DNA from 3 places in the Methylomusa anaerophila genome. Region 1 is predicted to be linked to each of the others. Evidence: riboswitches for the same ligand, from Rfam matches in the RefSeq annotation. Region 1 holds a riboswitch; each other region holds the start of a gene.
The links. Region 1 has a riboswitch for thiamine pyrophosphate ahead of thiC (phosphomethylpyrimidine synthase ThiC). Riboswitches for the same ligand answer to the same signal wherever they lie in the genome.
Positions count from the first base shown of each region.

Region 2: it holds a riboswitch for thiamine pyrophosphate, as region 1 does, so the genes downstream of both, thiS (sulfur carrier protein ThiS) here and thiC (phosphomethylpyrimidine synthase ThiC) in region 1, are expected to answer to the same signal.
Region 3: it holds a riboswitch for thiamine pyrophosphate, as region 1 does, so the genes downstream of both, thiE (thiamine phosphate synthase) here and thiC (phosphomethylpyrimidine synthase ThiC) in region 1, are expected to answer to the same signal.

Region 1 covers NZ_AP018449.1:2,876,793-2,880,330, forward strand. The annotation lists gene MAMMFC1_RS12920 (hypothetical protein) at 1-353, opposite strand, end outside; TPP riboswitch at 623-737, shown strand; gene thiC (phosphomethylpyrimidine synthase ThiC) at 842-2,143, shown strand; gene MAMMFC1_RS12930 (nuclear transport factor 2 family protein) at 2,365-2,832, opposite strand; gene MAMMFC1_RS12935 (NmrA family NAD(P)-binding protein) at 2,891-3,538, opposite strand, start outside.
Region 2 covers NZ_AP018449.1:3,840,723-3,844,260, forward strand. The annotation lists gene MAMMFC1_RS17325 (tRNA (adenine(22)-N(1))-methyltransferase) at 1-146, shown strand, start outside; gene MAMMFC1_RS17330 (Nif3-like dinuclear metal center hexameric protein) at 137-1,255, shown strand; TPP riboswitch at 1,340-1,449, shown strand; gene thiS (sulfur carrier protein ThiS) at 1,517-1,717, shown strand; gene MAMMFC1_RS17340 (thiazole synthase) at 1,721-2,491, shown strand; gene thiH (2-iminoacetate synthase ThiH) at 2,512-3,538, shown strand, end outside.
Region 3 covers NZ_AP018449.1:3,318,328-3,321,865, forward strand. The annotation lists gene MAMMFC1_RS14990 (TraR/DksA C4-type zinc finger protein) at 1-251, opposite strand, end outside; gene MAMMFC1_RS14995 (spore germination protein) at 559-2,043, shown strand; TPP riboswitch at 2,083-2,189, shown strand; gene thiE (thiamine phosphate synthase) at 2,321-2,971, shown strand; gene MAMMFC1_RS15005 (YerC/YecD family TrpR-related protein) at 3,099-3,416, shown strand; gene hisZ (ATP phosphoribosyltransferase regulatory subunit) at 3,420-3,538, shown strand, end outside.

The DNA.
Region 1 (3,538 bases):
TCTGATGCGGCAGTGATAAATACTTCGGCAACGCCGCTGGGCGGGAAGGTAGGTGGGCAGCAGCAGGCTGTACGGGGCCCTAAACGGCAATTGCCGGTTCCCGGAAAGTTAAACGTACAAGAGATATTCTGAGCGCATATGAGACGGACTTCTTCAACAGAGATGTCGTGGCACTCGCAGTTCGGGGTGATGTTGACAGGTGCCAAATCAAGCCCAAAATTGGCCCGGCAATTTGGGTCGGAATGTATTGCACAGCAATCAGTGCAAAGGTTGTTAGGGTCAGAACATGACTCTTGACGAACGGCATTTTCAAAAATGGAAAAGTTGGGCACCTGTAATTTGGTTTGTTCCATTACCAATATCCTCCTTTAGTTTTACTAACATACCGGTTTTGCCGGTACTATTAAATTATTGCTTGGAAAGGGGGCAGTTATAGTGGACTACTAGGGCATAAGAGTGAGTTATGTGTTCTTAGTACATAATATGAGCATCAGGTTGAAATGTGCAAAAACCGATAAAATATTGATTTTGTTAGAGTTTTCCGTAAGCGCGTTTTTGGTACTTTTTTATAATAACCCTTGTCAGCGGCACTATTATGTGGTAAAGTCAAAATTAATAAAAATATAGGCGCTAGGGGGGCCAGATGAGGCTGGCTGAGATATAGACCCGATTCTAAGTCTATGACCCTCGAACCTGATGTGGCTAGTACCACCGTAGGGAAGCGGATGATGATGACAAACGGCAAGCTTACTACGTGCAATCGTATATAGCTCGCCGTTCCTATTTTTTGTTTGTTAATTAATCCTGAATTTCCGGGCATACACAAAGGAGGAGCAGAACTGTGGAATACAATACTCAGATGGACGCCGCCCGCAAGGGCATTGTTACCAAACAAATGGAGATTGTGGCTCGCAAAGAAAAAATGGATGTTAACCGGCTGCAGCAACTGGTAGCTGCAGGAAAAGTTGTCATTCCCGCCAATAAAAATCACAAATCCCTGGATCCGGAAGGTGTGGGAAACGGTCTCAGGACTAAAATCAATGTCAATATTGGGGTGTCGAAAGACTGCTACAACCTTGATTTGGAGCTTGAAAAAGCAAAAAGAGCCATTGAACTCAAGGCCGAAGCCATTATGGACCTGAGTTGCTATGGCAAAACGCAGGAATTCCGTCGGCGGTTAATCGCCATGGCGCCTGTCATGATTGGTACGGTGCCTATGTATGATGCCGTCGGCATGCTGGATAAAGAATTGAAAGATATTACAGTGGATGAATTCTTCAGTGTAGTGGAACGACACGCTGAAGATGGTGTGGATTTCATGACTATCCATTCCGGTATTAACCGGGCCACTGCCGAAAAGGTGAAAAACAACAGGCGTCTAACGAATATCGTGTCCCGCGGGGGATCCTTGCTTTTTGCCTGGATGGAATTGAATAACCGGGAAAACCCCTTTTTTGAATATTATGACCGCCTCTTAGACATCTGTGAAAGGTATGATGTAACCATTAGCCTGGGAGATGCCTGCCGGCCCGGTTCCATCCACGACGCCACCGACGCGGCGCAAATTGAGGAACTGATTGTGCTGGGCGAACTGACCAAGCGGGCTTGGGCCAGGAATGTGCAAGTCATGATTGAAGGTCCCGGTCATATGGCGATTAATGAGATTGCGGCCAATATGCTCCTGGAAAAACGGCTGTGTCATGGCGCTCCCTTTTACGTTTTAGGTCCGATTGTAACCGATGTTGCGCCGGGCTACGACCATATTACCAGCGCTATCGGCGGGGCTATCGCCGCCGCCAGCGGCGCGGATTTCCTCTGCTACGTTACTCCCGCCGAACATCTGCGCCTGCCTGATCTGGAAGACATGAAAGAAGGCATAATCGCCTCCCGCATCGCGGCCCATGCCGCCGACATCGCCAAGGGAATTCCCGGCGCCCGCGACTGGGACAACGCCATGAGCGCCGCCAGGGCGGAAGTCAACTTCCCGCGTATGATTGAACTGGCTATTGATCCGGAAAAAGCCGGACGCTACCGGGAGCAATCCCAACCGGAATGTGAAGACACCTGCACTATGTGCGGCAAGATGTGCCCGATGAAGAATATGAAGAAGATTTTGAACGGGGAAGATTTGACGATAAAATAGAATGAATAATTGGGCGGCAGAGTAAACTGGGCGGCGGAGTAAACGCCATTACCGGGTCTTAGCCAACGCTCCACCGTGCTACTTGACTTCCGCTTATGGCTAAGACCCGGTAATGGCTGCCGGGAGGCAGGAGTTTTGGCATGGGGACGGTTCGCTTGACATTAGTTAAGAGGTGTATCAATAGAACCGCGTTCCTGCGGCACTTAGTGTGGCACTTGGTATTACTGCTCGTTTAAGGCATTCTGTAAGGATGCTGTATCCAAAAGCGCTACAAGCGCTATTACCGGATTCCAATAATCTTTGTAATGGACGATTTTATTATCTTTGGTTTCGATGACGGAGATATATTTCTGAAGATAGGGCTTGCTGGTAGTCAGGGTTCGCCCTTCCTCAATTTCGAATTCGACTATCATAATATTAGGGTTCAACGTGAAGTGAAACGTTGGTTCACTAAACCGTGTGACATCAAATTGTTGAGGGAAGTCTTTTATATATTCATAAATGGCAGCCTTCCCTTCAAGTTTTTGAGTAAAGCCTTTTGGAGCGTAAGGAAACTCGAACAGCGCATTGTCATCAAAAAGTTCAATAAATTGACTCATATCTTTTTCCAAAATAGATTTGCAAAATTTACTGAAAACCTCCCGGGAAGATTCCCGCTTCATTTCGTTATTTGTTGGATTGAATATCATATTTACCACTCCTTGTATTAGTTTGTTCGTTATAGATATGCAATTAGATTCACCGCTTTCATTTTTGTTTCCAATAGGAGGCGTGCGCAACGGCGAAATCATGCAGAGACCTGGGCGGTCGTCCGGTTATATGTTCAACTGTATCCGTAACCTGGTCTTCGGTACTGTGAAGTCTGATCGCTTCATCCAATCCTGCGAGAAAACGGGCGTAGTCTTCGCCCATCTCCAATTTCATCATCCCGGCCGCCAGCTCTTCCGTGCTGATATTCACATGTTTGATGGTTCGCCCAGCAATCGCCCCGATGATTTCACCAGCTTCCGCGTAACTAAGGGATTGAGGACCTGTGATGACATGATCGGTATTATGAGATTGTTCGTCAATCAGCGCTCTTACTCCAACCTCGGCAATATCGTCGGCATCAACGAATCCAACCCGACCCGATCCTGTAGCGGTAATCATCGTCCCGTCACTGTTAATTTGAGCTCCGTGATGACCCTCAGTGAAATTTTGCATAAAGTAAGAAGGCCGCAATACCACCCACTCCGGCACAAGCTGGCGGAGTGCCTGATGCACCTTGCCAAACACCGGTCCGCCTTCAGGCACAGAAGCGCTGCTGAGCAAAACTACTCGGCGCACGCCTGCCTTCACAGCCCTCGCCACAAACGGCAATACTATCTTGGATGGATCCATGACTGCAACCGGACC
Region 2 (3,538 bases), 960 kb from region 1:
TAAAACAGTTAATAGCCGAGATATTGATACATTATAAAGAAATTATAATTGCAATGAGCGGCAGTCCCGCAGCCGCGGCTTCACCTAAATATCAGGAACTTATAGCCAAAATGAAAGCATTGGAGGAAAAACTCATATGCCTGTAATGTGTCAAGCTGTGATAGATGCAATGGAAAAGCTTGCGCCCGCGCAGTTGGCGGAAGCATGGGATAATGTCGGTCTGATTATAGGCAAACCAAACCAGGAAGTCAGTAAAATTTTAGTGACGCTGGATGTGGATGAGGCTATAACCGATCAGGCAATCACTTCCGGAATACATATGATCATAGCCCATCATCCTTTCCTGTTTAAAGGTATTACGAAAGTACGAACCGATCAGCCAGCAGGGCGTATACTGAGCAAAATTTTGCAAGCAGATATTGCTGTTTTTGCGGCCCATACCAATTTGGATATAGCGGATGGTGGTGTAAATGATGTGCTGGCTGATAAGCTGGGCCTTAGAGATACAAAACCACTGAAAATCACGACAGCCGATAAATTACGTAAGCTGGTGGTTTTTGTACCCAAAAGCCATGTAGAAGAAGTACGTTCGGCCATGACCATGGCCGGAGCGGGTCATATCGGCAATTACAGCCATTGCACATTTCAAACGTCTGGAACAGGTACTTTTTTCCCTTTGGCAGGAACCAATCCTTATCTTGGTAAACAGGGACAGCTTGAATATGCGGATGAATATCGATTAGAGACTATTATACCGGAAAAGCTCAGCCACACTGTGATCAGCGCCATGATCAAAGCCCATCCCTATGAAGAGGTAGCTTATGATGAATATCCATTATTAAATGCCGGCGCTATTCATGGATTGGGACGAATAGGACGCATTGCAGCGCCTGTTTCACTCCGTAAATTTGCTGATGATGTGAAACAGGCACTAGGTATTCCCTATGTCGTTATAGCCGGTGACGCGGATAAAAATATTACGCAAGTTGCTGTATGCGGCGGCAGCGGCGCGGCCTTGATACCAAGCGCCGCTGCCGCCGGGGCGGATGTGCTGGTGACCGGTGACGTCAAGTATCATGAAGCCCAAGAAGCAGTAGCTAATGATCTAGCCATAATTGACGCCGGACATTTTCCCACGGAAAACCTTGTAATACCTGGCATTACAAATTATTTGCGTCAATGTGCGCGGCAAGCCAACTGGGATGTGGAAATTATTTTCAATACAATTAGCAATAATGTATTGTCTATATACTGACTGCCCGATAATTCACAGATAATTCACAAATTGTTTGACGCCTTGTCAAATATAATATAAAATAGAGGACATAGAAACAATTAATATGTCGGCCGAGGGAGCTCATGTTATGGGCTGAGAGTGGAACTAAAGAGTTCCTGACCTCTAGACCTGAACGGGATAATGCCCGCGTAGGAAAGGCGTTAATTTGAGATATTAGCGTGCCTGCTGAGCGGGTACGCTTTTTTGCCTTGTCATAATTGAATGGAACGGAGGCTGACTATGACGCTGACAATCAACGGAAAAGAAGAAATAGTGGCCAACGGAACAACTTTGGCTGCACTTATCCAAGAGAAAGGGTTGAAGCCTGCTGTTATCGTTGTGGAGTATAACGGAACAATCGTCAAAAAAGAAGAGTGGCCCAATATCATCTTAAAAAATACTGATTGTTTGGAGATTGTGGCCTTTATAGGAGGGGGTTAAATTATGTCTGATACATTTGCAATTGGCGGTAAAAATTTGACAAGTCGTTTGTTCCTAGGGACAGGCAAGTTTGCGTCAAATAAATTAATACCGGAAGTTGTCAGGTCTTCCGGTTCGCAAGTGATAACGGTAGCGCTTAGACGGGTAAACCCTGATCAACCAGAAGAGAACATTGTTTCCTATATTCCGCAAGATTGCATACTCATGCCTAATACATCCGGTGCAAGAAATGCCGGGGAAGCAATCCGTATTGCTCAGTTAGCAAGAGCGGCTGGTTGTGGTGATTGGATTAAAATTGAAGTTGTTTCAGATCATAGGTATCTGCTGCCGGATAATATGGAAACCATCAAAGCGACAGAAGTTTTGGCGGCGGAAGGATTCGTCGTTTTGCCCTATATGTGTCCTGATCTAATGGCAGCTAAAAAACTGGTTGAAGCCGGCGCGGCGGCAGTAATGCCTTTAGGAGCCCCAATCGGAACAAACCGCGGGTTAAAGATGAAAGAGCTCATTGGCATTCTAATCGAAGAGATATCTGTGCCAATTATTGTGGATGCAGGAATCGGACGCCCATCGGAAGCGGCGGAAGCTATGGAGATGGGAGCGGCGGCAGTACTTGTAAACACTGCGGTTGCGACAGCCGATGATCCCATAGCCATGGCGAAAGCTTTTGGGTTAGCTGTGGAGGCTGGTCGACTAGCGTATTTAGCGGGACCTGGTACCGTACGGGACTATGCCAGTGCGTCCTCGCCGTTGACAGGTTTTTTACATGAGTAGTTCGGCAGGAGGTGAGCAATGTGAGTGTCTATAGAGAACTTGAAAAGTATGATGGCTTTAATTTTTATGAGTTTTTTGACCAGGTCAAGGAAGGTACAATTTTACAAATATTAGATAAAAAACGCTTATCGGTTATAGACTATCTGGCCCTATTGTCTCCTGCGGCTGAACACCAGCTTGAGGCCATGGCCCAGCGGGCTCACCGGGAAACAGTACAAAACTTCGGCAAAACCATTTTGCTCTATACACCATTGTATCTTGCCAACTATTGTGTAAATCACTGTGTATATTGCGGGTTTCAAACTGCCAATAAAATTGCGAGAAAAAAATTGTCCCTTGAGGAAGTTACTCTAGAGGCAAAACAAATTGCTGCTACCGGGTTAAAACACATATTGCTGTTGACAGGCGAATCCCGCATTCATTCGTCCGTTTCTTACATCAAAGACTGTGTCGAAATATTGAAGCAGTATTTTACCTCGATCAGTATCGAGATTTACCCATTAGAGAAGGATGAATACGCCGAATTAATAGCCGCCGGAGTTGACGGACTTACCATTTATCAGGAGGTATATGATCAAGAGATATACTTAGACCTTCATAAAGCCGGACCGAAAAGAGATTTCCGGTATCGTCTCGATTGTCCCGAGCGAGCGTGTCAAGCCGGAATACGTACGGTAAATATTGGCGCCCTGCTGGGTCTGAACAACTGGCGTCAAGAGGCATTTATCACCGGAATACATGCCGACTATTTGCGCCGAAAGTATTTGGACGTGGAGGTAAGCATGTCACCGCCTCGCATGCGTCCGCACACAGGAGGATTTAAGCCGCGGGTGATAGTCAGCGATAAGAATCTTGTTCAATATCTTTTGGCTTTCCGGTTGTTCTTGCCCAGGTGCGGGATAACTTTGTCGACAAGAGAAAGCGCTTATCTGCGGGACAAATTATTGCCGTTGGGTGTGACGAAAATGTCAGCCGGTTCTTCCACGGCTGTCGGTGGTCATTCGCCAAACAAGACAACCGGCCAGTTCGAAATAGCGGATGAACGCA
Region 3 (3,538 bases), 440 kb from region 1:
TCCACCTGTTCGAGAAGTATATGTTCATTATCCCGAAGCGCCACGTCCTTACTCCGCTCAAACACAACATCTCCCAGATCAGCAGGATGGTTGTCGTACATGGAAAGCTCGCCCACGGAATCTGACATAGTATCGCCAATACCTGTTTCTTCAAGACGGCTAATTACCTGTGTTAGCCGGTCTTTTTCTTTTATTAGCGCGTTTTTAAATCGCTGAAGGACAGCCGGTGGAAGGTGTTGAGTATATTGCACTGATCGATTCTCCCTTTCGATAAAAAATTTAATTGGAACATTATACTCAAAACAGAAAATGTTTTCGAATTTGGAATGGTTGCGTCATCATCGTTTGCGACTGCATTCACCTCCTTCGAATCTATAATGTTCCCAATTACCAAGCGCTTATGTCGGTCAGTTTCGCGGCCGGTTTTCCGTTTGAATTCAATGGGGTACTGCAGGAAACAGTATGTAAAGACGTATAAAAAAAATCTGTGGGGAAAAACTTACATCGAAATACCGAGCCGTTATCGGCCATCAGCACAATAGCGAACGGAGTGGCTTAATGAAAAACGAGCATAACGAGTATATGGATATGAAAATTAATAAGGACATTGATGCAAACATCAACTATTTAAAAGAACTTGTCGGGGTCGGCGAAAGTTTTGACATTATTTTTCGCGAATATAAAGTCGGCCGCAGACGGGCGGCGTCTTTCTCTATCAATGGTATGACCAATGATGTTCTCCTTACCAATGTCTTTCAAAATATGATACTTTTTAATCAGGACGATTTATCGATTAATACGCTGCAAAAGCTGTTTTACTCGCACGCCACGCATTCGCAGGTAAAACTGGTTGATAATATGCATGACGCTGTCATCAGTATGTTATCCGGCGAACTTATATTTTTTGTCGACAACGAGGAACAGGTAATTGTTTTCGATGCCAGGGCATATCCCGTACGCGCCCCGGAAGAATCAAATATTGAGAAGGTAACAAGAGGATCCAGGGACTCCTTTGTTGAGACTTTGCCGTTTAGTACAAGCTTGATCCGGCGGCGGTTACGCGACCCGAATCTACGGTTTGAAATCGTTAAAGTGGGTACCAGATCACAGACAGACGTCGCTGTTGCTTATATAAAGGATATAGTCAACCCGGATTTAATCAAAATCATTAAGGAACGCCTTAACAGTATTGTAATTGATGGTGTCCCAATGGCGGAAAAAGCCATTGAAGAATTCGTTCTTCGCGGCAGTAAATGGAATCCGCTTCCCAAAGTGCGGTACACTGAGCGGCCGGATGTAGTTGCGGTTCACCTTTTAGAGGGGCATGTCTGCCTCATTGTTGATACAACGCCTGATGCTATGATATTGCCTACTACCTTCTGGCATCATGTGCAGCATGTGGAAGAGTATCATCAAAACCCCCTGATCGGCTCCTATCTGCGTTTGGTGCGGCTATTTGGCATACTCATGTCTCTGCTGTTGCCGCCGGTGTGGCTTGCCATGAGTTTGCAGCAGCATCTTTTGCCGGAATCTCTCGCTTTTTTGGGCCCGCGTGATCCGGGGATTATTCCGCTGGGAGTGCAGTTTATTCTCGCGGATATCGGCGTTGAACTGGTTCGTATGGCTACTGTTCATGTTCCGTCGGCGCAATCAACCGCTTTAGGATTCATCGGCGCTTTTATGCTGGGAGAATTTGCGACCAAAGTCGGGCTGTTCGGCAATGAGGTCATTTTTTATACGGCTGTTGCGGCGGTAGGAGGATTTGCAACACCGAGTGTAGAGCTTTCCATGACTATGCGCTTTTTCAGAATCGGCCTGCTCCTCCTCGTAATGTTTTTCAAATTGCCTGGTCTGTTCATTGGGATCATTGCGATCTTTCTGATAATGTTAGGGACTAAATCTTTAAATTTTCCCTATCTTTGGCCGTTATTCCCCTTTAATTACCAGGCAATGAAAGATGTCATTTTCCGGCTGCCGATACCGAAGAAAGTCCTCCGTCCGGCCATGCTCAAGCCCCAGGACAAGGACCGGCAGGAGAAGTGATTTCAGACTATTGCCAGCTGCATATAAAAGATGTAATATAGAAATTACCAAGGGAGCTCATGTTATGGGCTGAGAGTGGGCTGTAAGCGCCAGACCTTTTACCTGATCGGGATAATGCCCGCGTAGGAAGGTAATGGTAATGATTTGGCGCGCCTCATTTTGTGAGTCGCGCTTTTTGGTATTATGGGCTCCCCGCGTAACTATAGCGGCGGCCAAACAGGCTGACATTGTGCTAAATTATATTCTGGGTATAAACAAGTGATGAGGAGAGTAGCCAATGAAAAACTTTCATCTGGAGAATCTGATAGCTGCCGACATTTACGGCATAACGGCGGCAGACTATTCATTAGGGCGCACCAATGTGGAAATTGTCGACTTGCTAATCGCTGCCGGAATCAAAATTATTCAATACCGGGAAAAAAAGAAGCAAGCGCGGGCGAAATATGAAGAGTGCCTTATTATCCGGGAAAAGACCCGGGCTGCAGGTGTAACCTTTATTGTAAATGATCACATTGATTTGGCCATTCTGGTAGAAGCTGACGGTGTGCATATCGGTCAGGATGATCTGCCGCCGCAAGCAGTTCGCAAGCTGGTGGGCGAGAATATGCTTATTGGTCTTTCCACCCACTCGCCTGGCCAGGCTGCTGCTGCTGTTCGTCTAGGTGCGGTTGATTATATTGGCGTTGGTCCTATTTATACGCCGGGCATAAAAAAAGAGGATGTTTGCGCGCCCGTCGGGCTGGAGTATTTGGATTATGTGGCAGGCAATATAAACCTGCCGTTTGTTGCCATCGGCGGAATCAAAGAGCATAACATCAGATTGGTCAAAAACCATGGGGCGCGTACCATTGCCTTGGTCAGCGAAATCGTGGGCGCTGAGAATATTGGCGCTAAGGTTGCCGCGCTAAGGCAGGAAATGAACAGGTAATGAAGTTAATATATTTTCATATTGTAAAGAATCGAAGGATTAAAGCAGTAAAGCAGGGAATCTGATTTTGATGACGAATAGAAAAATTTAGATTTAAGTTTGCCGATTCGCGAGGAGGGCGGAATTTGTGCCGGTAAACCCTAAGCTTAAAGATGACTTAACCGACCGGTTATTTCAGGCCATATTGTCTTTACAGACTGAGGAAGAGTGCTACCAGTTTTTTGAAGATGTCTGTACAATTAGCGAATTAAAAGCTATGGCTCAGCGGCTGGAAGTAGCCAGAATGTTGAAGGCGGGCCACACATACGATGAAATAGTAGATCGGACAGGGGCCAGCACTGCGACCGTCAGCAGGGTGAAACGCTGTTTATATTATGGCGCGGATGGTTACAAACAGGTTTTACTTCGCCTTGAGGAAGAAAACAAGAGAATGGAGAGTTTATAGCATATGAACCGGGACCAATATGTACCGCAAATACCTTATGGAACACGTGACTTGCTGCCGCGTGAAGCTAAGCAGAAGCGAACGGTGGAGAACTCCTTGGCGGATTTATTTACAAAATGGGG